Regions from separate parts of the Aneurinibacillus sp. XH2 genome, predicted to be linked through region 4. Evidence: riboswitches for the same ligand, from Rfam matches in the RefSeq annotation. Region 4 holds a riboswitch; each other region holds the start of a gene.

Region 1 (7,415 bases), 1.0 Mb from region 4:
GTTACTTCGGGTAGTCCCTACCCTAGATGTCCGACGTTTCGGAGTTCTTCATTCCCTTGGATATTTTACGCATGGAAGGGATCGCTTGGTTTTCGCATTTTTCATTTCTCCATGCAACCTCATATATCCAGTTGTCGAAGAATATCATATTTTTAGTTTACCAAATTGTTGGATAACTGAACAGGCTAACGCTTGTCCTTATCCGAAGCCCATTCATCTCACCGCTTATCGAAGCGGGAGACTTTTGGGCTATTCGGTTAAAAAAATTCCTTAAAGTAAAGCCTCCATATTTTTTTGGAGGTTTTTTATTTTGCCATAAATGATCGAAACGTCGAATTGACGCTGTAGAGTCACTTTTGGAGTGGAGAAGTCGCCAGCATTTTCTGCGTTTTATGATGATGAATTTGATAAAGAATTTGAAGGGGAGAAGAGATGTGAGAAACGACGTCGGGATGGAGTGGGGAAACGCTCAGGGAAATATAAGGTTCAGATGAGTGTGATAGGTGGTAAAGAATAAAAACATGAAAATTGAGTGGTGCATGTGGATGGAAAGAAGCACACGTTTTTCGATGATTTTGGAAATTGTTACATTAATGGTATTAGTGGCTAAGGGGATAGCCATGCTCGTTACCCTCTAAAAGATATTTCTCCCATCACATCAATGATGGGAGAAATATTTGGATAAACGATCCGAATGATTGATTTAGTTAACCATGCCCTCCATCGGACTGCTAGCTTGGGCATATCGTTTCTTCGGAATTCGACCCGCTTCAAAGCCCAGTCGTCCGGCTTGAATAGCCAGTTTCATGGCTTCCGCCATTTTTACAGGGTCTTGTGCGCCGGAGACTGACGTGTTCAACAACACACCATCCGCGCCGAGTTCCATCGCAATCGTTGCGTCGGATGGCGTGCCGATTCCGGCGTCAATAATGATTGGCACGGTAGCTTCTTCGATGATGATGCTGATGTTAAGCGGATTAAGGATTCCCTGTCCGCTGCCGATCGGGGATGCGCCTGGCATCACCGCATGTGCCCCGGCTTCTTGCAGGCGGCGGGCCAGCACCGGATCGTCATTTGTGTATGGCAATACGACAAATCCTTCTTCTACAAGGATTTTAGTCGCCTCTAGCGTGGCGAGTGGATCCGGCAGCAAAGTTTTCGTATCTGCGATCACTTCTACTTTAATCATGTCACACAATCCGGATGCGCGCGCCAGACGAGCGATGCGAACCGCTTCTTCCGCTGTGCTGGCTCCGGCTGTATTGGGCAGAAGTTTGTATTTGGTTAAATCGAGCTGTTCCAAAAAGTTCGGTTGTGCTGGGTCGTAAATATTCATCCGGCGAACGGCAAATGTCAAAATTTCCGTTTCCGAAGCTTCCACCGCGCGGCGTTGCACTTCAAAATCTGGAAATTTTCCTGTGCCGAGCAGCAGGCGGGATGAAAATTCGTAGGGACCAATTTTAAGCATATGTATCAACCTCCACCAACAAAGTGTACTAATTCAATCGTGTCGCCGTTTGAAAGCCTAGTTACGGCGTGCTGTTCCTTTTGCAAAATTTCGCGGTTCACTTCCACAATAACGATGCGGTTTTGGATGTGTAAGTACTCAAGCAATTGCCGTACGTTTTCAATTGTGTCGGGAACGGTTTGCGTTTCGCCGTTGATTGTCAAAGTCATGCGGCTTCACCTTCCTCTCTTATGAAGTTACAGGGACATGACGTTTGTCGGAAAAGGGGGCAAGTTCAACGTCCAGAGCCTCCCCGGCAATCATTTGCGCGATGATCTCCCCGGTCAGGGGACTCAAAAGAATACCATTACGGTAATGTCCTGTGGCGATTAGCAAATTTTTGCAGGAAGAGACAGAACCGAAATAAGGGAGGCCGTCATTGGTTTGTGGGCGCAAACTAACCCACGTTTTTTCGAGCGTGCAATCTTTGAGCGCCGGCAGAAGACGCACCGCTTTCGTCATCAATTCCTGCAAACCGCCTAAAGTCAAGCGCTCGTCAAATCCACAGTCCGCGGAAGATGCACCGACGAGTAAGCGATTGCCGCTTTTCGGAACGATGTAGCATCCGTGTGAGTAAATGGTTTTCTGGATTGGCTGCGGCATGCATAGTACGGAGAACGCTTCGCCTTTGATCGGAAAAACGGAAACAGATAGGCCAAGTTTACGCGCGATTCGTCCGCTCCAGGCTCCGGCGGCGAGCACGTAATGTTCGGCTGTAAATGGCCCCTGCGTAGTGCTAAGCCTGGTGATCTGTCCATCGGCGACTTCGATATCCAGCACTTCACAACGCTCGAGAATCGTAGCTCCGTGTTTGACGGCGGCGACAGCGAATGCGCGTGTAAGATCCGGCGCGGACACTTGCGTATCATCCGGCAAATAGAGCGCTCCGTTCATTTCGTCGCTGACAGCGGGTTCAATATGTTTTACTTCGGTTCGATCCAGCCATTCGACACGCAGGCCCAGGTCATGCTGCCAACTTGCCCGATGTTTTAGCATGTCGCCTTCTTCTTCTGTCCAAGCAACACGCAACATTCCCGCATGATTAAGTCCGATATCAATGCCTGAAACAGCGTATAGTTCTTGTTGCAAATCGGGAAATAGGCTGCGGCTGCGTAGAGAAAGCTCTACTAATGGTCCCGGCTCAGAAAATTCGACCTGCGCTCCTAGCATGCCGCCTGCTGCGCTCGAAGCATGCGCGCCGATGGTATCTTTTTCAAGAACGGTGACTGTTTTTCCGCGCTTGGCCAACTGATAGGCAATGGAGACGCCAATAATTCCGCCGCCGATAATGACGGCGTCCTGTTGTTTTTTCAATGTGATCCCTCCGTTTTTGCCGTCGGCCAGACGTGACGTGGAGATGTTCGTACCTGGCTGATGGCCTGTTGAAATTGTTGCACAGAAAGCACAGGTTCCTTCGCTTGCATGACAGCTGACAGTACCGCGATGCCGGTGCAGCCGGTTGCAAGTATCTCTACTGTATTTTCTGGTGTGATCCCTCCAAGGGCAATGACGGGAATGGAAACGATTTCCACTACTTCCCGAAGCGCCGCTAGCCCACGGCCTGCCTGTCCTGGTTTGGAAGCGGAGGCAAACACGTGGCCGAATAATACATAATTCGCCCCTGCTGCTTCTGCCGCCTTTGCTTCCTCTACGCTGTGTACGGAGACACCGAGAAGGAGAGAAGGGGCGAGGTGGCGCATAACCGGGGCTGGAAGGCTGTGATAAGCCGTTTGAATCCCGACAGCTCCAGCTGCAAGGGCAACATCGGCCCGGTCGTTTATGATTAGTTTTTCGCGCGTAAGTCCGACCTTGCCGAGCGTTTGCGTCCACTCCCATAGTTCGCGTGCGGTTCGCTGCTTTTCCCGCAAGTGGAAGGCATCAATATAGGGATGAATATTTGCAATGATTTGTTTTGCTTCAACGAGCGATTGTTTGCCGCTACTGATTACGTGAAAAACATGTTTTTGCATTTGCATACCTCTTTATATCTCGCTCCCGTTCCACACGCTTCCTTAGGAAGAAATGGACGGTGGGCGTAAGCGCAGGAAGAAGAGGCGGAGTTTTTATTCCTAAATCTTAGTCATTGTACATTAAAAAAAGCCGGGATCTTATGCTGGGACCCGGCCTGTACGTTACAGTAACGAATGGATTAAATGCCTACTACTTTCCTACGCTGGTACGAACCAGATCAGGTCCCAAGAGTTTAGAAACTTCATCGCGTTTCATTCTCAGCCCGGCTCATCGGGCTCCCCTAGTAGTGCTTTCTATATAATATTTTTTTATCATTATAATAGATTTAGAAAAGCATGTGAAGATGCTTTTATTATAAAATGAGTTTATATCAATAAAATTCAGAATTAATTTTCGATTTTTAGAAAGAATGAAGAATAGGAGCAAACGTCGGGAAGTTTTGTTCCTGTTTTCCTTTTTTGGGTAGAAATAATTAAGAGAATTCGGGTAGAATAAAAAATAGTTTGTTTTTGCGAAGAAAGGAAGGAAGCTATGAGTTCATTCGCGGATTTTCAGTTAAAACCGGAAATTCTGCAAGCGATTGCGGATCTGTATTATAAAGAACCGACACCGATTCAGAAAGAAGCGATTCCGCTTGCGCTTCAAGGCAAAGATGTTATTGGTCAGGCGCAGACCGGAACGGGTAAAACCGCCGCTTTCGTTATCCCGATGCTTCAGATGTTAGAGATACAAAAGAAAGATGTGCAGGCGCTGATTATGACGCCGACGCGGGAGCTTGCTATTCAGATTGCAGACGACGTTGCCGATTTGGGCAAGTATTTGGGCGTACATGTATTGTCGTTACACGGCGGACAGGATATTGCGCGCCAGATTAGCAAGTTGTCCGGCCAGGTGCATATCGTGGTCGGTACACCGGGGCGTATTCTTGATCACCTGCGCCGAGAAACGCTACATTTCGGCCGCATCAAAATGCTCGTGCTGGATGAAGCGGACAAAATGCTAGAGATGGGTTTTTTGGAAGAAGTGGAAGAGGTATTCATTCAGACGGCGCAGAAAAAGCAAGTATTATTGTTCTCGGCGACGATGCCGGATGCGGTACGTAAGCTTGCTCATCGTTTTATGAATCAGCCGCAAATTGTGCGGATTGAAAAGCGGCAGATTACGGCAGAAAATACGAAAGAATCATATTATGTAGTAAATCAGAGCGATAAATCGGATGTGTTAATGGAACTTGTCAAGGAGGCCCGTCCGTATTTGGCTGTGATTTTTGCTAATACAAAACAACGGGTAAATGAACTGGTACGTCGCCTGCAAGAAAACGGAATCGAAGCGGAGGCATTGCATGGCGATTTGACCCAGAAGAAAAGGGAGCAGATTATGGAGCGGTTCCGCCAGGCCAAATTCCAGTATCTTGTCGCTACAGACATTGCGGCGCGTGGCCTTGATGTGGAAGGGATTACCCATGTATTCAATTACGATATGCCCTCCGATTTAGAAAGTTATATTCATCGTGTTGGACGTACTGGCCGGGCCGGGCAGCAAGGTGAAGCCATTTCTTTAGTTTCGCCGCGCCAGAAGCAGTGGTTCAACCGCTTCGCTCGGGCGATTAGCGGCGGCGTGGAGCAGAAGTTTCTTGGCGGCAAGCCACGTGAGGAACGAAAACTGCGCAAGCGGGACGAAGCGGTCACGATAGAGGCACAGGAAGCGAAAACAACGGAGCAGGTCGCAGCGAAGGAGACGGAGAAGAAGCGCCAGGGCGGACGCGCCAAAGCGAAGCCGCCGAAAGTAAAGCCAGGTTATAAAAAGAAAATGCGGCTTGAACGGGAAAAGCAGTTGCGCAAAGAACGCCGCCGCAAGATAGAAGAAATATACAAGAGAAGAAATAAGAAATAAGAAATAAGAGGGGCAGGGAGACGTGTTCTTGTGAACGCCTCCCTTTTTGTATCCTTCTATTTCCTCGTTTATAGCCAAAATGTCGGATTGACAGTAAGCCTAATACATTGTACTTTATAGTTAAAAGTAAATAAGCCCATAGGGGAGTAGCTTTGAAAACGATAGGGTCGTCATTACGGGAACTCGGCGGGAACCCCGGCTCTATCGGCAGCATATTCATGTTGTAAGCAAGACCTTTGCCGTATTCGGCAAGGTCTTTTTGTGTTTTTTAGAAAGAAATCCATTTTTTTAGGTTGCTTTTCACACAGTAGAAAATATTGAGAGGAGGATGATTGTAATGGATTTTTTATCCACAGAATTTTTTTCCATGCTTTTTTCCATTATTATTATTGATTTGGTACTGGCCGGCGACAACGCGATTGTAATCGGGCTCGCGTCTCGCAATTTGCCGAAAGAGCAGCAGAAAAAAGCGATTATCTGGGGGACAGCCGGTGCAATTGCGATACGCGCGCTGGCTACAATCTTTGTCGTTTGGCTGTTGAAAATTCCGGGCTTGCATTTTGTCGGCGGCGTGATTCTTGTATGGATCGCGTATAAGCTTCTTATTGGCGAGGAAGAAGAAGAAAATATTAAGAGCAGTTCATCGTTGTTGGGAGCCATTCGTACCATTATTGTCGCTGACGTGATGATGGGTCTTGACAACGTACTGGCGGTAGCGGGAGCCGCTCAGGGACATATGGGCATGGTCGTGCTCGGTCTGTTAATAAGCATTCCGCTCGTTGTTTGGGGCAGTCAAATTATCATCAAATTAATGGAGCGCTTCCCGATTTTGATTTATGTTGGAGCAGGGGTACTTGCTTTTACTGCTGCTAAAATGCTCGTTACCGAAAAATTGGTTGTTCCTTTCTTTGCAGAAAATCCGGTTATTAAATGGGCCGTTATTGTTGTTGTCGTTGCAGGTGTGCTCATTAGTGGTAAGATAAAAAAAGACAAACAATCAACAACAACAGCCTCTGCGTAATGTAGAGGCTTCTTTTTTTACTCGTATATGAGTTTGCTTACATTTCTTCTTTATCTTGTTGATGGATTTCATTACTATATTATTATGAATTATTATGAGAAGCTCATGGATTGTGAGAAACTCGTGCTTTTTTACTTTTCCGGGTCTAATATATTATTAAATGTAAAGAAGTAAAGGAATTGACGAAAGAGAGAAGGTGATGCACGTTGGAGCCACTTTCCCGTGTGGAGAAGTATCGCCAACGCAAGGAAAGAAAAAAAGGGAATCGTTCCCTTTTTTGGATGGTATTAATTATTTTGTACATATTTGTTCTATATATCCTTATTTATTTTATTAAGCTACCTACTGATTATGCGTGGCGCATCGGACTAGAAGCTGGATTGTTTTTTTTAAGTGTGATTTTTCTTGACGCATATTTACAGGCGTTTACTACCATTTCTACACGGCCGGTGCAGAAGATGGAAACGCGCTTGATTCGTCCTAATTCGTTTATTATCGGGGCGTGGGTAATTTCTCTTTGTTATCATTTGGGCGTTGGTTTGTTTAGTTCAATGTATTTGCCGGATTGGATGTATTACGCGGGTTTTGTGTTTACACTGGCTTTATTTTTGGCGACGATCATTCATTTTCTCACCTATTTCGCCTACAACAAAAAAGAGCGCCAGTGGTTGCTTGAAGAGATGTACGCAAGCGACCAGCGCAGAGCGTATGAAATGATTCGTGATAACCAGTCGCAGTATTACTGGATTCGTAATGTCATGGAAACGAATGAAGAAGTACGACAGATGATGAAATGGAACGGTTTTGACCGTAATTTGGAAGAAAGGATGTATGAGCTACAACCGTATTTTCAGCGCACGATTTTTACGAAGAAAGATTTGGATAAGATTGCAGGTATAAGTGCGTGGTTGGAGAACATGCGCCGTATTATTGAGGAGCATCCGAGCTATAGTTCATTGAAGATCCATTCCGATCATCTGCCGCTGCGAAGCAAAAGGGGACAGGATTGATGAATATGCTCGC
Region 2 (7,415 bases), 630 kb from region 4:
AATGTGTATTGATACTTTTCTAAGGCTTGAGACCACGTATCAAGGTATTCATTTCCTACATCAGTGATAGAGTACATCCTTTTGGGAGGTCCCCCGCTGGAAACTTCCCAACGTGATTGCACAAATTTTTCACTCTCTAACTGCCGCAAGATCCGGTATACATAACCAGGATCAATAGAAGAAAATCCGAATTCTACCAAATCATGAACAATTTGATATCCATAGTTACTCATCCGGCGGAGCAAAAGCAAGACACAGGGTATCAGTAAATTTTTCGGCGCGCTCGCGCTACAGACGTAAACTTTATCTTTACTATGTTCGTTTTTGCTATTCCCCATAACATACTTCTCCCCCTTATCGTGTCCTATTCATTTCACTATACGAACAACCAAACAGAAAAATAACATATATTTTTTAATTTTTTAAAGATTTTTGTTTGTATATTTTACCTACCATACGTAATATAAAAGTGAGAGATTAAAAACAGGAGGGATTCGCGTGGCATCCAATCAAACGTTCGATCCAGTGCAAATGTGGAAGAGTTGGTACGACCTTGTGGAAAAAACTTTCGGGAAAACGATAGACGATTTCATTAAGACAACAGAATACGCGTCTATGATCGGAGAATATCAAAAATGGTTTTTTTATTCCCAGGAGCAATACAAGAAGATGGTAGACCAAATTCTCAATGAAAATAACCTGCCCAGCAAAGAAGAAATTGCCCGCGTCGCCCAACTGGTCATCCAGTTGGAAGAAAAGGTGGAAAAACTGGACGAAAGATTGGATGATGAAATATTGTCAACACTGAACGAAATCAAAGAAACACTGAAAAAGAGTAAAAACGCAAACCAAAAAGCAACAATATAAATATTCAGTAAAATTTCAGTAAGATTCTATAAATAAGGCGAGAGGTCAGGAATAGGCAACAAAAAAGACACGAGCCTTTTCTGTTACGAGCCTGACCCCTCATTTCTTCTTTCTATACTTACTGCAAAACACGCCCATTTATTTCATGCCTTAAACATCGTTGCTTCCTTCTCTTCGGTACGCCCAATGGTTGGTTGGACCGTGGCCGTGTCCGATACCGAGCGGATGACTAATAGCGGCCGTAATGAAGACCTTTGCCTGCTTTACTGCCTCCCGAACGTTTTTTCCAGAGGCGAGCCCCGCCGCGATGGCGGCCGCAAACGTGCAGCCGGTACCGTGCGTATGCTGCGTATGGAATCGTTCAGCGGACAATTCTACAAACTCGCGCCCGTCATACAACAGGTCGGTCACAATGTCGTCTGTGCCGTGTCCACCTTTAATTACTACATGTTGCGCCCCCCAATCGTGAAGCAATTTAGCCGCTTCTTTCATCTCTTCTTTCGTTTCAATCTTTTCCATGCCTGTCAACACTTTCGCCTCCGGAAGATTAGGAGTAACGACCGTCGCAAGCGGCAGCAGATGTTCCTTGACGGCAGCCACCGCTTCCGTAACTAACAAAGGGGCACCTCCTTTGGCAACCATGACCGGATCGAGCACATAATTACGCACATTATATTCCTTGAGTTTTTTTGCGACCGTTTCAATAATGATGCTATTAAATAGCATCCCCGTTTTTACTGCGTCCGTCCCGATATCCGAAAGCACCGCATCCATTTGCTGCGCGATAAACTCAGGAGGAACTGGAAACACGCCGTGTACCCCCTGCGTATTCTGTGCCGTAAGTGCGGTAAGTACGGACATGCCGTATACACCAAGCTCCTGAAATGTCTTTAAGTCCGCCTGAATACCGGCGCCGCCGCCGCTATCAGACCCTGCTACTGTTAGTGCTTTATGCACTGTCATTATACACACCTCTCTTCGCTGTCTGCTTCCTGCATTTTCCCTTCATATACAAAAAACGCCCCCCGGTGGAGTGGCGTGTGAGATGCATATATAAGCGCAGCTACGCGGCATCACCCGTCCACTTCCCTCCGCCGGCATTATCCGGATCAGGTTCTAAGGGTCGAAGCAAGCGCTTCTCTCAGCCCAAGAGCTCCCCTAGTGGCGGTTTTCGTATTGAGTTCATTCCAATGGTACTCCTTCTACGCCAAAGCGTCAAGAAGAACCAGAAAAGAATCATCCTCTCTTTTTGACTCTTTTACTCTTCCATAGTCGACAGATCACCAGTCGGCAGACCAAGCTCCCACGCTTTTAGCACACGACGCATAATTTTGCCAGAACGCGTCTTTGGAAGCTTGTCGCGAAATTCGATCTGGCGCGGTGCCGCATGTGCAGCAAGACGCTCTTTAACGAAAAGACGAATTTCTTCTTTTAGAGCGTCACTCGCCTCATATCCTGCACGAAGCGTAATAAACGCCTTAATAATCTCTCCACGCACCGGATCCGGTACCCCGATTACGCCGGCTTCTGCCACCGCCGGATGCTCTACCAGTTTGCTTTCAACCTCAAATGGACCAACACGTTCGCCGGACGTATTAATGACATCATCCACGCGCCCTTCAAACCAGAAATAGCCGTCTTCATCCATATACGCAGAATCACCAGAAATATACCAACCAGTTCTAAAGTATTCTTCATACTTAGCCGGATTGTTCCAGATTTGGCGCATCATAGCCGGCCATGGTGGCATAATCGCGAGGTTCCCCATTGTATTCGGCGGCAATTCATTGCCTTCGTCATCAACAACCGCCATCTTAATGCCGGGCAACGGCTTCCCCATCGAACCCGGACGAATCGGCATGGAACGGTAGTTTGCGCAGATGGTCGAACCCGTTTCTGTCATCCACCAGTTATCATGAATACGTAGGTTCAGCACATCCAATCCCCAGCGGATAACTTCCGGGTTAAGCGGCTCTCCCGCTGAAAGAATATGCCTCAAATGGGAAAGGTTATACCGTTTCGGCAATTCATCCCCTTCACCCATCAGCATACGAAATGCGGTCGGCGCACTGAACCACACGTTCACTTTATATTTCTCCAGCGTAGCGTACCAATCGGCTGGCTTAAAGCGTCCACCGCGCAGCACAACCGTCACACCGTTCAACCACGGCGCCCACATACCCGCTGATGTTCCGGTTACCCATCCCGGATCCGCCGTACACCAGTAAACATCACCTTCGCGCAGGTCGTATACCCATTTTCCGGACAGGTATTGATGCACCATGGCATCATGCACCTGATAAACGCCTTTCGGCTTACCGGTGGAGCCCGATGTGTAATGCAACAGCATGCCTGATTCACGCTCTACCCACTCGATTATATATTCATCGGATATGGACATTAGTTCCTGATACAACGTTTGATTTTCTGCTGTTTTTCCTTCGGCTCCGACAAGAATCACGTGTTTTAATTCCGGCAATTCCTCCACAGGAATGCGATACAGCAAGGACTGTGTCGTTACGACAGCCACGGAACCGCTGTCCAGCAAACGATCGCGCACCGCATCCTCCATAAACGCTTCAAACAGCGGACCCGCGATGGCACCGATGCGTACAATTCCAAGCAAAGCAATATACAGCTCGGGACTGCGCGGCATAAAAATAAAGACCCTGTCACCTTTTTTTACACCTTTCGCCTTCAATCCATTAGCGAATCGGCAGGACAACTGACGCAACTCCGCGTACGTGTATCGTTCTTCCCGCTCTCCATCCATATAAAGCAACGCGATCTTATCGCCATTTCCTGTATCTACATGCCTATCAATCGCCTCGTATACAATGTTTACGTTTCCTGTTTCATGCCAGGAAAAATTCTTCTCCACTTCTTTCCAATCCATGGTACGAACGGCTTCCTCGTAATTTTTTAAATTTGCCGTTTCGTCAAGCATCATAATATCCTGTAGTCCTTCTTTTGTAGCCATGATTTCTACCCCCATCCCCAAACGAATGCAATTTTCCCCAAGCCCTTATCGTTCTATCTATATGTCTTGGTGTTTGTATACATCTTGTTATATAACAATGTACTACATGTATTCGACAAAATAAAGCGTTTACCTTTTTAAAATTATGATTTTTTATATTTATTTTAGTTTTCATTGATGTTTCCTTTACGCTTAATATGCTGTTAAAAGCAGCTGTTAAAATTCACCGTTCATACGATCGAGGTGCCAGCCAAACGCTATACCTAACCGCACGCTTGCGGAAAGGAGGATAGCTATGAGAAACTTTACTCGATACGCGGTAGGCGGGCTGGCTGTCATTTTTGCGGGTGCTTGCTTTCTTCTGGCCCAGCCAGAACAAAGCGAAGCCCCTCCAAAGAAACCGGACACTTCATCTGTTTCACAACAGACAAAACCACATAAATTTTACCGCATTAACTACATCAGCGGACTGAATGAAACACGCACCAGGCTGAACAATAGTGAACACGTCATCACAATTCATCACAACAGCAATGAAACAAGCCACTACATGAAACGCGAAGTGACCGTAAAATTCAAGCGTCCGCCTTCTCCCACCGAGCTCAAACAAATGATACAGGCAATTAACGGCTGGGAAAAAGCGCGATTCGGCAGCATGTATATTTTCAAATCGCGAACCATGTCTGCCGACGAACTGATCGCATATTTCAACAAGCGGCCAAACGTGCAGTTTGCGGAGCCAAACTATCTTTTGCTTCCCAACGCAACGCCAAACGATATGCTTTATCCACGCTACCAATGGAATATGCCTGCCATTAACATGGAACAAGCTTGGGACATTAGCAAAGGGCGAGAAAACGTCATCATCGCGGTCATCGATACAGGGGTCGATCTGACGCACCCCGAATTCCAGGGCAAGCTTGTCAAAGGCCATAATGTGCTCAACGACTCCGATCGCCCTCAGGACGATAACGGCCACGGCACGCATGTCGCCGGAATTATCGCTGCCAAAACAAACAACCGTGAAGGAATTGCAGGCATTGCTTGGAACAATAAAATTATGCCTATTAAAGGTATTGGAAGCGACGGAAGCGGCTCATCGTTCGATATTGCCCGCGGTATCATTTGGGCAGCCGATCACGGAGCCAGCGTAATTAATATGAGTGTGGGCAATTATCACCCGTCTAACGTACTACATGATGCGATCAAATACGCATTTAGTAAAAACGTTGTCATGGTGGCGGCCAGCGGAAACGATCACACCTCCCAACCGAGTTTTCCCGCCGCATATCCGGAAGTTATCAGCGTCGCTGCGATTGATTGGCAAGGAAATCAGGCGAATTTTTCGAATTACGGTTCCTACATCGACGTAGCGGCGCCAGGCGTGGATATTCCAAGCACATATGTGCAGGGTGACTACGCCTCCCTTTCCGGTACTTCCATGGCGTGCCCACATGTCGCCGGGTTAGCCGGGCTTATTCGTTCGCTAAACCCGGAACTAAACAATAGCGAAGTTATGAAAATTATACGTGCAGCTACCTGGGACGCGGGTCAGCCTGGCTGGGATCATTATTACGGATACGGCATTGTAAACGTACCCCACGCCCTGCAGTTGGCCGGCACCCACACGCAAAATACCACGCCTTCAGCCACTAAACCTACACAAAAAAATACATTCTGGGAACAGCTTCAGAAATTGTTTCCATGAGAAAAGCGCGCGGGCAAACGTTTCGTAACTTTTTCTTCTCTAAACTATAAAAAAAGAAAGTATATTACTTTTTACACTTTAAAGCAAAATATACTTTTTTAAGTAATAAAAACCTCCGTCATCCCGAAAGCGGATAACGGAGGTTTTCATTTAACTGTTTAATGTGTTGCACTCATACGCTTCATAGTTACGTAATCTGTCTCATAATATTGAAGCTCGTCACGCAAATATTCGAATACCTTGGACATTCCTAACGTCAGCGCTTTCAATTCCGGCGTCACTTCTTTGTGGAAGATAATCGCATCGCGACCTGTGTACGAATTGCGTCCATCTTCCTCATACACTTCCCCTTTAGGATAGAAAAATAAGTTCACACACGTATGGTACACCAAGTAGAGGGCCTCTTCCGCAAATTCTTTGTTGAAACGGGCACGTCGCAAACAAATACCTAATTTTTCATACGCATTCTCACAATTGACGAGTAAATGGCGGAGATCTGACAGGTAATCCCGGTAATATGACTCATACTGTTCAGGGTCTGAAGACGCTTGCACAAGCTGATTTAATGTTGTGGTGTTCAAAAATTTCTCCAATTCCATACAAACCTTTTTCAGCCTGTTGTAGGACTCCTCACAGATTTCTTTCAACTGAGTCTCTGGCATAAGACACCCTCCAATCTTATAAGATTTCTCTTCCCTCTTACATTGAATTGTAACAAATTTGTTACAACTAACCTAGCATTATTTCGCTAAAAAATAATGTTTAAAAATTCTTAATTGTTTATCCCGATCACTAGAATAGCTGCCGATCTTCTTTCCGTCCGCTTCTAATAATTTGCAGAATAAACAATCAATTACGAATTCATCTTCTATACTTTATTTATAAATTAAATATGTTATGATAAATAAGTCGTTCGATAAAGAACGACAAAAAATTCTGTTATTTCTGTTATCTTTTCCAAGGAGGCACTATGAAACAAGCTTTATCATTTAAAGAATTATTTGCGATCGGATTAATGACATTCTCGCTTTTCTTGGGAGCGGGTAACATTATTTTCCCCCCAACACTCGGACATGATGCAGGCTCTAAGATGTGGGAGGCTGTTTTAGGGTTTTTGATAACAGGCGTAGGCCTGCCTCTGCTCGGGGTGGCTGCCGTCGCGCGCGCTGGCGGTAATATCCAGCACATAGGACATCGTATCCATCCGATGTTCGCTACTATTTTTTCTGTACTAACCTACCTATCGATCGGGCCACTTTTAGCAATTCCACGGACAAGTGCAGTCGCGTTTGAAATCGGAGTGGCGCCGTTTTTGCCAGAAGCAGCCAAAACGTCTGCCTGGAGTCTTTTCGTATACTCTGTTGTATTTTTCGGAATTACGTACTGGCTGTGCTTGAACCCAAGTAAATTGGTAAACCGTTTTGGAAAAGTCATCACACCGTTTATGATTGCGCTGCTGGCTATTTTGCTTATCCGTGGTGCGCTGGCGCCGCTTGGCGATTACACGCCGACTACACTGGAAAAACCGTTTTCAAAAGGTTTCCTGGAAGGATATAATACGATGGATACACTGGCAGCACTCGTATTCGGCATCGTAATTGCTAACGCGGTACGTGAACGTGGTATAAGTGAGCAAAAGGCACAGGCAAAGGTAATCATGCAATCCGGTTTCATTGCGGCTATCGGCCTCAGTCTGCTCTATATCGGCCTGACCTATCTCGGAGCTACCAGCGGCCCCGCAGTTGGAGCGTATGAAAACGGGGGACAATTGATTACGCTTCTTTCCAAGCACCTACTTGGACAAACCGGGTTAACCTTGCTCGGGTTTGCGGTTACATTTGCCTGCTTAACGACAGCGGT
Region 3 (7,415 bases), 150 kb from region 4:
TTTAAAAAACATGCAGCCAGGCGATTTGCTTTTCTTTGATACTGGAGACGGAAAAATATCGCATGTAGGTATCTATGTGGGCCAGGGCCGAATGGCGCATGCAGCCAGTGGTCAGGGCGAGGTGAAGATAAATGATATCGACTGGTATTTGTCTCACTACAAGGTGGTTGGTGTGAAACGATATCTATAGGTATGAACAAAAAAGCGCAGAAGTGTAGGAGACTTTTGCGCTTTTTTTGTATGCCTGGCATGGGTGCTGTCTGTAGGGTGAAAGTCTCGCATGGCGAAGGTAGCAGTCTCTATTTGTCGTATATTAGTGCGCTTCTCCATACAGATTAAGCAGCACAACGCCCAGAATGATAAAAATAATGCCGGTTATTTTTGCCGCCGTCAGCGATTCTTTAAAGAGAAAAACGCCGATAATGGCGATGATCGCTGTTCCCAGACCGGACCAGATAGCATATGCTAAGCTTACATCGATTTTTTTCAATGATATTGTTAAAAAAGAAAGACTGGCCACATAAAAAATGCCCATCATTATGGATGGGAGTATTTTAGTAAATCCCTGTGCAAGTTTCATACATGTCGTTCCGGCGACTTCAAAACCAATCGCAAGAATTAGATAAATCCAATGCATGGATATCTCCCCCTCTCTTATTTTAAGGATAAGTGAACAACTGACTGTTCTCTCGACAGAGCTTTCTGGGTTGAACCGCCAACGAGCATCCATATCTTCATGAGCGTACCCTCCGACAGTTTTCGTCGTACACCATTTTTACCTATTGGTACAGGAATCATTTTACGTAGTAGCTAATTCCCTACCACAACTCCGTATGATTCCGGTATCAAAGAAAAAACGTTCTTACTATACTTATATTATCTTTTGTCTTACTATCCTACAAGGGGATGGTAAGACAAAATTTGCTTGTAAAATTTCCATTTTACAATCTAGTAATTTATTGGTATAATTTTCTTAAGCGCAGGGTCTTTTGGCTGCGCGAAGTTTACAACTGAATCATTTTACTACTAGGGGTGTCCGGGAGTCCGGGCTGAGAATGAAACACGCGTACGTTTCTAAACCCTTGGGACCTGATCTGGATCATACCAGCGTAGGAAAGTAGTTTGCATGCGTAATGTTTGCGTCTTCCCATCTATTGCGGGTGTGCAGATGTTTTGTTAAGAAGAGCCGGGTCCTTGTGAATCCGGCTTTTTTGATATATTCATCCGCGGCACGGTTATGATCCTTGTCTTGTCCTTTTGCAATGTATTCAAATTGGAAAAGGAGGATAAAGGTAGTATGGAACAAGTAAGAAATTTAACTGTCGAAAAATTCCCAAATAGCAAAAAAGTGTATGTGGAAGGGTCAAGGCCCGATATTCGGGTGCCGGTGCGTGAAATTGCCTTAAGCCCTTCAAAAAGCGGAGAGGCGTTGCAGGAAAATAAGCCGGTTCGCGTATACGATACGAGCGGTCCTTATACGGATGAGACGTATAGCGTAAATATAAGGGAAGGATTGCCGAAAATTCGCCGTACTTGGATTGAGGAGCGTGGCGATGTAGAAGAGTATGAAGGAAGAAAAGTAAAGCCGGAAGATAATGGATTTCGTTCGAGTGTCGACCGGGCTGTGCAGGAAGAATTTCCAGGATACACACGCCGTCCGCTTCGTGCAAAGAAAGGAAAAAATGTCACACAGCTTCACTACGCGCGGCGTGGTATCATTACGCCAGAGATGGAGTTTGTCGCTATTCGCGAGAATATGGCCCCCGAATTTGTAAGGCAGGAAGTGGCGGCGGGTCGGGCGATTATTCCAGCGAATATTAATCATCCAGAAAGCGAACCGATGATTATCGGGAGAAATTTTCATGTAAAAATTAATGCGAATATTGGGAATTCAGTCGTTACTTCTTCCATTGAAGAGGAAGTGGAAAAAATGACATGGGCGATTCGCTGGGGTGCCGATACGATTATGGATCTTTCCACCGGCAAAAATATTCATACAATACGCGAGTGGATTATCCGAAATTCTCCGGTTCCGGTCGGTACGGTTCCCATTTATCAAGCATTAGAGAAAGTGGGAGGAAAAGCGGAAGAATTAACATGGGAAATTTATCGGGATACGTTAATTGAGCAGGCTGAACAGGGAGTCGATTATTTTACGATCCACGCCGGGGTATTATTACGCTATATACCGCTCACAGCCAAACGCGTCACAGGAATTGTTTCACGCGGTGGGTCTATTATGGCTGCATGGTGTTTGGCGCATCACCAAGAAAACTTTTTGTATACGCATTTTGAAGAGATCTGCGAGATTATGAAAACGTATGATGTTGCATTTTCGTTAGGGGATGGACTGCGGCCTGGAAGTATTGCTGATGCAAACGATGAAGCGCAGTTTGCTGAGCTGGAAACGCTTGGAGAACTTACCAAAATCGCATGGGAGCATGATGTACAGGTAATGGTGGAAGGGCCTGGACATGTACCCATGCATAAAATTAAGGAAAATATGGATAAGCAACTCGAAATTTGCCAGGAGGCTCCTTTTTATACGTTGGGGCCGTTGACAACAGACATTGCCCCAGGGTATGACCACATTACTTCTGCGATTGGTGCGGCGATGATCGGATGGTACGGAACGTCCATGCTGTGTTATGTTACGCCAAAAGAGCATCTTGGTTTGCCGAACAAGGAAGATGTGCGCCAGGGAGTCGTCACATATAAGATTGCGGCCCACGCAGCGGATCTGGCCAAAGGACATCCCGGAGCACAGGTGCGCGACGACGCTCTTTCAAAGGCGCGGTTTGAGTTTCGCTGGTACGATCAATTCAATCTTTCGCTTGACCCGGAAAGGGCGAGGGAATACCATGATGAAACACTGCCGGCGGAGGGAGCAAAGAACGCTCATTTTTGTTCCATGTGCGGCCCAAAATTTTGTAGTATGCGCATTACACAGGACATTCGGGCGTATGCGGAAAGCAAAGGATTGGATATGCAAGACGCACTGAGTGAAGGGATGAAAGAAAAGGCCAGGGAATTCCGTGAAAGTGGAAGTGAAATTTATCGGTGAAACAAGTAAAAGAAATTGAAAATCGGATCGCAGTGCTATCGAGAGAGATTCTTTTGTTAAAGAAGCAGTTACGGACGATACAGGATACATGTAAACATGATTTTAAAGAAGACGCGTATGTGCGGACATGCAAAAAGTGCGGATTCTCTGAGGCGCTTTATTATTAAGAGTTCAAGAGCTAAGCAAGCTTGAAGGCATCTGCAAAATTTATAATGGCAGATGCCTTTACGTCTTTGGTAAAATTACCTATCTTTTGTTGCTAGAAATCTAGGTGTACTGCTCTAACAGAGTTTCCAATTAACAATATCAGATGGAGGCGGTAACGAGTGTTACCCGTCTTAGAGAGAAAAGAATCAGTCATATTTTGATATTGAAAAAAAAGTTCTAATTGACAAAAAACAAAGAAACGAGTATATTCTAATTAACGAAATTATAGCGACAAAATTAAAATATCGGAAAATGATAAAAAGTTATTTTTTACCCTATTAACGACTATATAACGACAAAACAGGAGGTAACAGAGAATGACCAATAGAATAAAGAAAATAGTCACTCACATTGTAGAAGTACCGCTTAAAAACAAGTGGCAAATTTCTTTGTATTCTGCAAACATAAGACAACATGCTATTGTAGAAGTAATTTTGGAAAATGGCATTCACGGCTTCGGTGAAGCCGCTCCATCTCCGGCCTTCATGGGGGAGACGGCAGAAACAATTAAGCTGGTAAACGACCTTTATTTAGCACCGGCGTTGATTGGCTTGCCTGTTGACGAAATAGCGGTTGCACATACGAAAATGAATCAGGTGATTTACGCACAAACAGCAGCAAAATCAGCGATTGACATCGCGCTTCATGATGCATGGGGAAAAACGTTGAACCAGCCGCTCTATAAATTGATGGGTGGAGAAGCTAGAAAAACGGTTCCACTCACATATGTGGTGGGTATTAAGAATAATGAAGATGCTTACGAAGAAGCCATACGACGAGTGAATGAAGGATTCAACGTGATCAAAATTAAAGTTGGAAATGAGCCGAAAAGAGATATCACTTTAGTGAATCTAATTCGTAAAGCGATAAGCGATTCAGGAAAAGAGGCAAAGATTCGCCTGGATGCGAACCAGGGATATGATGTACCGACTGCAATTAAAGTGATTAAGGAACTTGAGGAGACGGGCGAAATTGAGTCGGTTGAACAGCCAGTTCGAAAATGGAACATTTTCGGTATAAAAGAAATCCGTGAAAAAGTAAAAACACCAATCATGATCGATGAAACGGTCTTTAGCCCTGAAGACGCGATGAATGCCATCAAACTTGGCATCGCTGATATTATCAATTTGAAAGTTTGTAAAGTAGGCGGAATTTATCAATCTCGAAAGATTGCTGCATTGGCGGAAGCGGCAGGAATGTCCTGTACGGTTGGAAGCAACTTGGAGCTCGGTATCGGCATTGCCGCAAGTGCCCAATTTGTTACAAGTACCCCAGTTGTCAAAAATCCGAGCGACTTTATATGTGGAGCTTATTTGCATGAATATGACATTACTGAAACGCCTATGATGGATCTAGTGGAAAACGGAGCGATGAAAGTCTCGGACAAGCCAGGATTAGGCATTGATGTCAACATCTCATTACTTGGGAGAGAGTCTAAATGAACATCTCGATTGAACGACTGCAAAATGATTTAGAAAAGTATGCACGTTATGGAAAAGATCCAAACAACGGCATAACAAGACCAAGTTTTTCGGAAGCGGATTTTGAAGTAAGGGACTTATTTATTAACGAACTCAAACAACTCGGACTTGAAGTAAAAGTGGACGGTGCCTCTAACATATGGGGGTTGATGAAGGGAAATGGTCGAAAAAAGGGAACGATTGTCATTGGTTCTCATCTTGACACCGTACCTAACGGGGGAAAATATGATGGTGCTTTAGGTGTCTTAGTCGCAAAAGAAATCATTCGAACATTAAAAGACCATAATATCATGCTGAATCATGATCTTGAAATTGTATCGTTTACCGCTGAGGAACCAAACGATTTTAATGTGTCTACTATGGGCAGCCGCAGTTTTACTGGAAAATTACTTCCTGAACACCTGATGGATGTGACAGATTCGAAAGGCACACGTTTGGCCGACTGTTTTCAAAAAGCAGGCGGCGGCCTAGAGTATTTTTCCGAAATGGCTCAAGCCAAGAAAGACAAAAAAGCTTTTATTGAGCTTCATATCGAACAAGGTAAACGTTTGGAGCAACAAAATATTTCAGTTGCTTCCGTTGATAAAATTGTCGGTATTTACCGCGATCAAGTGACTGTTATCGGCCAGGCAAATCATGCCGGAACGACGATGATGGAACATCGCTTTGATGCGCTTACAGCAGCGGCAGAAATGGTGCTCATAGCAGAAAAGCTTGGAAGAGAGGATGCGAAAGATACCGTTTGTACGGTTGGAAAGTTTAACGTTTTTCCAAATGCAGCAAATATAATACCGGGAAAAGTAGAGTTTATTCTCGAAGTACGTGGAGAAACGGAAGAAGATATTCAACGGCTTGTAGCCAATATTAAAGCGGAATGGAAAAAGATTAGAAAGGCACGTCAAGTGGACGTTAAAGAGCAAAATATTCTTAACCAAAAACCTGTTCATTTAGATATGGATATTGTTGCTTGTATTGAAAAGGCAGCACAGGAACGTCATGTGCCAATTGTAAGATTGGCAAGTATGGCCGGACATGATGCAAGCCATATGGCTGATATTTCAAAAACGGCGATGATTTTTGTAAAAAGTATCAACGGAAAGAGCCATTGTCCACAAGAATATAGTACCCCGGACGATATTGAAATTGCCAGTAATGTGATGCTTCAAGCTATTTTGAACGTAGATGAGCAACTTGATTAAAACAAAAAAGGAGGATTTTTATGATTCATTCCCCTTCGCTCTGGGGGCTTGTCCCCCTTATCGTTTTTATTATCCTAATATTCAGAAAGTGGAATCCGATCGCTGCCATTTCCGGTGCCATTATTGTTGGAGCGGTTATGAGCGGTGCAAGTTTAATGGATGTTGCAAAGGTCATTGGGAAAAACGGGCTGACAGATTTTATCGCTTATATTGGTCTGGTTATTTTGGCGGGCGGCGGACTTGGAAAAATTGCGGAAAAAACAGGAGTTGCCCGTAATATTGTGTATTTTATTATGAATAAAGTCGGCATTAATACGCCCAATAAAGCAATGATTAGCACAATGATAGCATCATCTTTATTAGCTGCATTATTAGGAACGTTGGCAGGTGCGAATGCCATTGTTGCACCCGTACTTATCCCGGTAGTGGCAGCGGCTGGATTATCATCGAGCGTTGTAGCAATTATTTTTCACGGCGCAGCGGCGGCGGGGATTTTAATCGGACCATTTACTCCGCCAGTAGTTACATTAATGGAATTGACAGGATTAACGTATCCTCAAGTGCTTTTGCATGCTGGTCTTCCGGTTGCCATCATTATATGGTTATGCACATTCGTTTATTCAAAAATGATTCTGAAGAAGTCTCTTATTGAGCATTCTTATCCGGAAGAAGATTTAAGCGGTTTCAATCAGAAAGAACTGGAAGTGGAGCTGAAACAAAAAAAAATTACAACTCAGGCAACAGTTGCCTTTTTAGTAACGCTCATCGCATCTATTGTATACGGTATCATGATTAAAGGCGGATCAACGTATACGATTGTCGTCATTTTATTAACAGCCATTATAACTGGTCTTGCCGGCAGAATGTCACCGAATCAAATTGCTGATACATTTGTAGAAGGTGCAAAACCATTGCTGTGGATCTTCATTCAATTTGTTTTATTTACGCCATTCATTTATTTTACTGAAAAAATGGGAGGTTTTGAAGCGCTTAAAAACTTGCTTCTTCCTTATGTAGAGAATGGCGGACAAGCTACAATGGTGATATTAAGCACGATCGTAAACATTGCGGGTATTCCTGGTGCAGCGGTTGCACACTCCATTCTTATGCATAAGATGTTCATTCCAACTGTCATGGACTTGCATATTCCGATGTCTGTCTGGGTGTTGGCACTACTTGTCGGTTCACAAATGCCGTTCTTCTTGTATCCGACCGGAGATGCTTTAGGAGCAATGGGACTTGCTCGCTCAAAAGATCTTAAGAATGTAATTATCTTCGGGGTGTTTGTAACCATTATTGTCGTTTTATTTATTGTTATACGTGTGTTATTTTTGTAAACTATGACGGATAAAGAGGTGGCTTAATATGGACTGGCAGAAACTTAGAAGAGATGTAGTGTCAAGGCCGGCTATAACTTCCCCAAAATCGCCGTTTTAAAATTCCCCAGAAGGGCTCCTCACGAAC
Region 4 (7,415 bases):
CTTTACGCGCGACTCCTGGAATCGTCGCGTATGTCTTGTCACACATGACACGCCGGTATGGCATGAAACGGTAGTCGATTATTTGCAAATGGGCGCATATTCGTTTTCACAACAAGAAATCAAGCAGGCGCTTGTGGCGGTAGGATTATGGCAGGAAATCATGGAGATGCCGGAGGGACTGAATAGCAAATTAGGAGAACGCGGCAGGGCATTGTCGACGGGACAGAAGCAGCGTCTGGCGCTGGCCCGGGCATTTTTGCGAGACCCCGATATTTTTATTTTCGATGAGGCGATGTGCCATCTTGACGAGAAGATGGAACAGGACATTGTTTCATTTATTCGCCGGCATTTATGGCACAAGACGGTGTTGATGATTACCCATCGTATGCAACATATTGGATGGGCGGATCGGATTTGGTTCATGGAGGATGGGGGTTTGCTTGAACGTGTTCATTCGTCTATAGGGGGGAATGAGAATGCGGCGTTGGAAAGGCGACATGGCTAAACAGGTTTGGGGAAGAGGCGAAAACATACGTATTGCCCAGATTGACAGCGGAGTGAACGCGCATCATTCCCATATCGGAAAGGTCGCCGGTGGTCTTGCGTTCCATGTGTCGGACGAAGGGATGATCCGAATATCGGATGCTTATCACGATCGGCTAGGACATGGAACGGCGGTGGCTGGTGTGTTGTACGAACATGTACCGGATGCTGAGATTTGGGCGGTCAAAATTTTTCACGAGACACTGAGCGCGCACATTGAGGTACTATGTGCCGCGATCGAATGGTGTATCGACGCGCGAATGCATATCATTAACTTGAGTCTTGGTGTCCGCCGCGATGTTAAGGAGTTGCGGGATGTGTGCGAGAAAGCAGAGCGGGCGGGAATCGTGATTGTTTCCGCTTGTGATAAAGGGCGGGGATTGTTGTGGCCCGGTTATTATCCGTCTGTATTCGCGGTGCAAGCAAGTGAAGATTGCCGGGCCGATGAGTTTTATTATCATGCAGATGAGCCGGTGTCATTTTCCGCTCTTGGACTTCCCAAGCGTCTGGAAGGACCCCTGCAAAAATTTAATTTGCAGGGGCATAGCTTCGCTGCCGCTCATATGACCGGATTTATCGCCAAGTGGATGGAAAAGTATGCGCTTCGTTCGTCACGGGAGATTAAGAAACTATTAACGTTTGATTTTTCTCTAATAGGGTAGCCTGCCTCATTTTTTTCGCCAACTATAAAGCAAAAATCCTCGAATTCTACTATTGTCTGCCGGATTCGGGGATTTTGTCTATGAGAACGTACAAAGATAAACGGTTTTATCTTTTACAAAAGAAAGGAAGCTGAGCACACAAACCAGCCCAATGATCGAGCTGGTTTGTGTGCATGTTATGAATCCCATACCCAGGTGAACCATCCAAATAAATAAGAGGAAAATGTAATAACCAATACGGCCAAAAAGAGAAAAGTACAATACAGATAGTCCAGGTTCGCCACGATCGGCGTATGATAATACGTCCGCTTGCGGGAACCGTTGAATCCTCTTGCTTCCATTGCCACAGCCACCCGTTCTGCTTTACGGATGCCTTGCGCGAATAAAGGTAGCGTATAGCGTGCAAAAGCCTTCAGCTTTCCCTGCGTATGAAAACCGCGGATTTTATGCGCGGCTTTCATTTGTTTCAGCTCGCTTTCAAATAGCGGAATGAACCGCATCCCTGCCATCAGTCCGTATCCCCATTTTGGAGAAAGTTTGTACTGTTGAATTAGGCTCATGACAAGTTGCGTTGTATCGGTCGTGGATGTAAATAGTAGACCGTATGTTACGAAACCGAGCATTCGGAACGCGATGACCAAACCATGATAGACGCCCTCTTCCGTGATCCGAAACCAGGCGAACTGCCACAGTACTGCCTCGCCTTTGCCGAAAGCAGCCAGCATCCAGAATACGAGAACAAAGAAGCCGAGATATGGCAGGATGCGTCGTTTTATATACTGCCATGTCCAGCCTCCGAGCGCGACACCGATGATAAGCGAAAGTAGCCAGAGTAAGGCAGATGTACCTGGATCGCCGATGGTCATTAGAAACATCATAATTAGAAGATGTGCGGTTAGCTTAACGGATGGATTCACGCGCGTAAGAAACGAGCCCGAATCGTGTGTCATCTTTTATCCTCCTTTCCCATTCGTACGGCAGCGGACGAATCAGGCCGGGAAGGGGAAGCTGAGAAGAAAACAACTCGTACGGTGTACCGTCGAATTGTATGGTTCCATTGTCAAGCAACAGCACCCGATCCGCATACTGATCTACCAGATCCATATCATGGGTAACCATGATAATCGATGTACCCTGTTCCTTGCGTTGTTGGAGGCGGGAAAGAAGCTGCGCACACGTGCCTGCATCCTGACCAAACGTAGGCTCGTCCAGCAATAGTACTTTTTGGTCAAACAAAAGCATAGTAGCCACGCTTAACCGGCGCTTTTGTCCCTGGCTTAATGTAAATGGATGTTTTTCGCTGAACGGTTCAAGCGCAAACTCCTGAAGCAACCGTATCGTTTTCTCATGCAGCGCTGTTTCATTCCAGCCCCTTACTTTCCCGCCGAATGCTACTTCGTCATATACCCGATCGGTTACAAACTGCAACTCTGGATTTTGAAAAACAAAGCCGACTTGTTCGAACAATGCCTTAGTTGGCCATTTTTTTAGCGACCGGCCTGCAAACAGAATGTCGCCCTGCTTCCATTTTTCCAAGCCAACCAACACTTTGAGCAATGTGCTCTTTCCGGCCCCATTTTTTCCGACGATGGCCACCCATTCCCCCGCATGCAGCGAGAAGTTGATGGAAGTGAGCACTTGTTTTTTTCCATAGGAAATCGACAGATCATGCACCGTATAAACCGGTTCATTCGTTCTCAGAGAGGAAGTTGTATGCTTCGCCTTGCTTCGCTGGAGTTGGGACGACCACTCTGTTTGTAAAGGGTGGGAAGGGTCGGCGCATACTTCTTCCATTGTATGAGGAAAGAGGCGCGGCTTCCAAATTCCGGCCTCTTCCATTTCTTTCCCATATAAGGACAGCACGTCCTCTGGCGTACCTTCGCCGATAAGGCGGCCGCCAGCATCGAACAGAACGACGCGATCCATCCAGTCAATTAATCCGTCCAGCACGTGTTCAACAAATACCATTGTAACGTCGCTATCGGAAAAAGATCGCAATAACTCGAAAATCTCCTGTCTTCCTTGCGGATCGAGCTGGGCGGTTGGTTCGTCGAAAAATAACGTGTCCGCGTCCAAAGCGAGCAGGCAGGCGAGCGCGAGCCGCTGTTTCATTCCGCCAGATAGCGTGGCGATGGGAGTATCTTTCGGCAAAGATAGCCCAGCTTGTGCCATCGCCTTTTCGATGAGTGAATCCATCTGGTTCCGGGGCACACAGCGGTTTTCCAAACTAAATGCGATTTCGTCTCCGACCGTTAGCATGCAAAACTGTGCGTCAGGGTCCTGAAACATGATGCCAATTCTGTCCGGACGGACGATTTCGCCTGTTATTTCCGCCTCGATAGAGCCAGGAATAAGGCCGGCCAGCGCGGCAAGAAGCGTCGACTTGCCGCAACCGCTCGGTCCGAGGAAGAGAACTTTTTCTCCCTTCTCAATGGAGAGGGTAACATCCTTTAACGTAAAAAAGCGAGAATCAAAGAATCGGACGGAGACATCCTTACACGCCAGATGCGGAGTCATACGGGTCACCACCGTGGTGTCTGCGTTGTTTCATCATTTCATAGGAAGAAAGAATGCCGGTTTTTGCGAGCGATTCGGCAATGATCTTTGCAAGCAGGCCTCCGAGAATGGCACCGCTTATGACGCGGAGGCCGAATGTGGCGAGCAGCACACCGGTTGTATAATAGGCAAACCCGTTAGCCAGTAAGCTATATACCATGCTTCCGATCGCGGCCAATACCCCGGACAGCATTAACACAGGCACCGAATATTTTTTATAACGGAACATGAAAAACGCGATTTCGGCGCCAAGCCCCTGCAGGATGCCGATAAGCAGGGAAGAGAGGCCGAAGTGGCTGCCGGTGAACACTTCAACAGCAGCTGCGGCCACTTCGGCGATGAGTGCGGCTCCCGGTTTGCGTACGATAAAAGCGACAAGAGGGCTGGCCACGACCCATACGCCGAACATAAATTCCGCACCGACCGGGCCTACCAGCGCCGAGATGGGCAACCAGAGGGTGGACCAGCCAAGATATAATACACCACAGGCGATCGAGAGAACGACGGCCAGCACAATTTCACGCATCTTCCAGTTCATCGGCGCGCTGCCTCCCCGATTTTCACCGGCCATGCTTCTTCCGTGTATGCCATTTCCCAAAACGCGTATTCCAGTTGACAACTGGTCAGGAAATGCTGTTTCATTTTTTCTTTTTCTTTATCGGATGCATTCAATGCCCATTCATCAAGTCGTGCTCGAAATTTGTCGGTTACGGTCATTTCAACTGACTTGCCGTAAAACGTAATCCATTCGTAGAATGGATGGGAAGAGTCTGGATTTACTTCGCGCATCAGTTTTTGCCCGATTTCTAAGTATGTCCACGGGCAGGGAAGCAGCACGGCCAAAATTTCGCCGAGCGTCCCCTCATGCGCTACCGTGAGCATATGACGGATGTAGTGGCTGGCCGTTGGCGCAAGTGGATACCCTTGCAAATCTTCGTAACGCACGCCAGCGACGCGGCAGAGATTGTTGTGCGGATGCGCTTCTCCGTGCAGTACGACAGGAAGCTGGTCGCAGAACATCTGCATATCTTCGCGCGATTCGCATTTGGAAATGGCGATACCATAAATTCTGGCAAACGCGTTCAAATATTCAAAGTCTTGTTTAACGTAATGAATGAGCGCTTCTTTTTTGAGATCGCCGTTTGCTAGTCCTTGTACGAACGGGTGCTGGAAAATCGCTTCAAAAATCGGATCGGCCGCCTCGCGTAATTGTTGTGTAAATGACATAATCATTCCTCCCTGAACAATATGAAAAATGTAGAAAGCCCAACTGTGGACGCCATTTCTCGACTAAAAAAGCCGCCCTGGTAGCAGAGCGGCACGCGAGACAAAGACAGACAAACCGGAAGGCATATTCCGGCTTATGATTCGTCGCTGCCACTTCCCTACGCTGGTATTATCCAGATCAGGTTCAAAGGGATCAAGGAAAACCTTATCTCAGCCGTAAACGGCACCCCTAGTGGACATTCTTTTCTTATGAAATTACTCGTAGCATAACAGGTTATTCATTATCTGTCAATGCTTTCTTTACGTGTAATCCTTATTCCGGTTTTTTGTTCCATTACTTCTCACAGGTTGCCAAACATTCCGTTTGCTCTGATTGCTGAATCTGTTTTCGGTGGCGTAAAATGTTATATGCTACAGTACCTGCCCAAATGAAGGTGAAAAAAAGATAAATCAAATTTTGAACATGATTGGAACTTATACCAAAGGTTTCGAATAATGTTTTGAGGTTGGTAATCATGATGAGTCCCCCGACTAATACTCCAAGAATAGCAGATGGAATCTTGCGGACTAGCCAAGCAGCGATTGGAGCAGCTACCACCCCTCCAATCATCAATGCGAATACCCATCCCAAATGGAATTGCTCCAAGCCTAATGATATGAGGAAGCCAAGAGTAGCAGAAGAGGCGATAACAAATTCACTGGTGTCTACAGAACCGATTACTTTGCGAGGTTCAAGTTCATTGCGTGACAGCAAGACAGGCGTAGCAAGAGGCCCCCAGCCACCTCCTCCTGTAGAATCAGCAAATCCCGCAATGAAGCCGAGCGGAACCAGTAATTTTTTACTTGGAGTGCGATTAGTTTGAGCGGCGGGAATCTTCTTAACCCCGGCGAGCAAAAATCGAAAGAGAACATAAACACCCAGAGAAAACAAGAAAATCGCGATATAAGGCTTAACCATATTTCCAGGCAAGTTACTTAAAAAGCAAGCACCGATGAACGCACCAAGGGAGCCAGGAAGAATAAGGCGATAAACGGTTCGCTTATCCACGTTGCCAAAACGAATGTGGGAAACACCTGAAGCGGCAGTAGTGACCACTTCGGCCATGTGAACAGAAGCAGATGCAACCGCAGGGGAAATGCCGAATAGAAGTAACAATGAACTGGAAGTGACTCCATATGCCATCCCTAATGAGCCATCCACTAACTGGGCAAAAAATCCAATGATGGCAAAAATGATAAGTCGTTGCATAAAGCTCCTCCTTTAAATAAACGTAATTTATCTATGAAGTGTTCACATTTTTTTATCCTTCATCATTTCGTGCGTATTATATGATGATGAAATAGAAGGGGGTTCCTGTTGGATAACCATGTTATTTTTTGTCCAAGATACAGAACCAAGAAACAAGGTCTTTTGATGGGTTGATGAAAGGCCGCATATTAAAACACGATTCTTTTTCTAATCAACGGGACGAAGGATGGTGTTTTTTTGTTTTGGAGATACCTGAAGTTTTTACTTTGGCGGGCAGCAAATGATAGCATCTCTTACAGTAAAAGTGATAGCCCAGATGAGCTATCTTAATCTGTGAAGGACTAAGTTATTATAAAAATGGATACTTAAGATTAACGTTAAAAGGAGAATACGCTTTATGTCTTATCGTCTTTTACAAGTACTTGCCGTTGTTTTGCCTACGTTGCTGATAGGTGGATTTGAATATATACGTCATGAATTTCTTTTGGAGTATTTATCTATGGAAACGGGAAATCTATATATCACAATTCTTACATTTATTCTTTCCCTTTTATTTTCTGTATGGATGTTTCGTATTATTCGTGCAACAAATGAACGATTAGCACAGGAACAAGCGAAAAGGGCTGTGTATGAGGAAAGAGAAAGGCTCGCTTCTGAACTTCATGATGGAATTGCGCAAACTCTTTTCTTTCTCAATATTAAGCTCAAGCAAGGACACATTGCTGAGGCAATGCATGCTGTCTCAATGATCGATAATCATGTGCGACAGGCGATTTTTAATCTGCGTTCTTTACCTGAGGAGGGAGATGTACTTACCTCTCGACTGGCAAAGTGGCTTTCGGAGTGGAGTGCGTTAACAGGAATTGATGTAAAGGAAGACATTGAGCTTCCTCATAAATTATTTACGCCAAAAGAAGAAATACAGCTTTTTGCTATTATTCAAGAAGCATTTGCTAATATTCGGAAGCACTCTGGAGCTTCTCATGTAATCATTGAATTTAAAGGGGGAGATGGGGGATGGCAATTGAAAATTATCGATGATGGGTGTGGGTTTGATAGCGCTGCAATATCTGTAAAGAACTATGGTGTTTTCATGATGAAGGAACGAGCAGAACAGCTAGGAGCAAGCTTTCGTCTCTTTAAGCGAGAGACGCGGGGAACAGAACTAATTGTGACAA

What was found. Region 4 has a riboswitch for thiamine pyrophosphate ahead of tenA (thiaminase II). Riboswitches for the same ligand answer to the same signal wherever they lie in the genome.
Region 1: it holds a riboswitch for thiamine pyrophosphate, as region 4 does, so the genes downstream of both, ACH33_RS19710 (thiamine phosphate synthase) here and tenA (thiaminase II) in region 4, are expected to answer to the same signal.
Region 2: it holds a riboswitch for thiamine pyrophosphate, as region 4 does, so the genes downstream of both, thiD (bifunctional hydroxymethylpyrimidine kinase/phosphomethylpyrimidine kinase) here and tenA (thiaminase II) in region 4, are expected to answer to the same signal.
Region 3: it holds a riboswitch for thiamine pyrophosphate, as region 4 does, so the genes downstream of both, thiC (phosphomethylpyrimidine synthase ThiC) here and tenA (thiaminase II) in region 4, are expected to answer to the same signal.

What each region holds. Positions count from the first base shown of each region.
Region 1 covers NZ_CP014140.1:2,874,205-2,881,619, reverse strand. Annotated here, with positions in the region: gene ACH33_RS19450 (hypothetical protein) at 362-517, shown strand; gene ACH33_RS14280 (thiazole synthase) at 704-1,468, opposite strand; gene thiS (sulfur carrier protein ThiS) at 1,474-1,677, opposite strand; gene thiO (glycine oxidase ThiO) at 1,697-2,821, opposite strand; gene ACH33_RS19710 (thiamine phosphate synthase) at 2,818-3,477, opposite strand; TPP riboswitch at 3,656-3,770, opposite strand; gene ACH33_RS14260 (DEAD/DEAH box helicase) at 4,010-5,371, shown strand; gene ACH33_RS14255 (TerC family protein) at 5,709-6,392, shown strand; gene ACH33_RS14250 (hypothetical protein) at 6,617-7,402, shown strand.
Region 2 covers NZ_CP014140.1:1,215,576-1,222,990, reverse strand. Annotated here, with positions in the region: gene ACH33_RS05940 (helix-turn-helix transcriptional regulator) at 1-338, opposite strand, end outside; gene ACH33_RS05935 (restriction endonuclease subunit S domain-containing protein) at 499-867, shown strand; gene thiD (bifunctional hydroxymethylpyrimidine kinase/phosphomethylpyrimidine kinase) at 1,018-1,830, opposite strand; TPP riboswitch at 1,937-2,037, opposite strand; gene acsA (acetate--CoA ligase) at 2,126-3,847, opposite strand; gene ACH33_RS05920 (S8 family peptidase) at 4,143-5,555, shown strand; gene ACH33_RS05915 (DUF3907 family protein) at 5,714-6,217, opposite strand; gene brnQ (branched-chain amino acid transport system II carrier protein) at 6,526-7,415, shown strand, end outside.
Region 3 covers NZ_CP014140.1:1,688,673-1,696,087, forward strand. Annotated here, with positions in the region: gene ACH33_RS08390 (S-layer homology domain-containing protein) at 1-190, shown strand, start outside; gene ACH33_RS08395 (DMT family transporter) at 314-637, opposite strand; TPP riboswitch at 1,019-1,133, shown strand; gene thiC (phosphomethylpyrimidine synthase ThiC) at 1,298-3,064, shown strand; gene ACH33_RS19185 (hypothetical protein) at 3,061-3,231, shown strand; gene ACH33_RS08405 (mandelate racemase/muconate lactonizing enzyme family protein) at 3,589-4,713, shown strand; gene ACH33_RS08410 (Zn-dependent hydrolase) at 4,710-5,951, shown strand; gene ACH33_RS08415 (hypothetical protein) at 5,972-7,288, shown strand; gene istB (IS21-like element helper ATPase IstB) at 7,408-7,415, opposite strand, start outside.
Region 4 covers NZ_CP014140.1:1,843,254-1,850,668, forward strand. Annotated here, with positions in the region: gene ACH33_RS09175 (ABC transporter ATP-binding protein) at 1-505, shown strand, start outside; gene qhpE (subtilisin-like serine protease QhpE) at 477-1,205, shown strand; gene ACH33_RS09185 (energy-coupling factor transporter transmembrane component T family protein) at 1,382-2,155, opposite strand; gene ACH33_RS09190 (ABC transporter ATP-binding protein) at 2,106-3,722, opposite strand; gene ACH33_RS09195 (ECF transporter S component) at 3,700-4,299, opposite strand; gene tenA (thiaminase II) at 4,296-4,988, opposite strand; TPP riboswitch at 5,127-5,229, opposite strand; gene ACH33_RS09205 (sulfite exporter TauE/SafE family protein) at 5,323-6,237, opposite strand; gene ACH33_RS09210 (sensor histidine kinase) at 6,635-7,415, shown strand, end outside.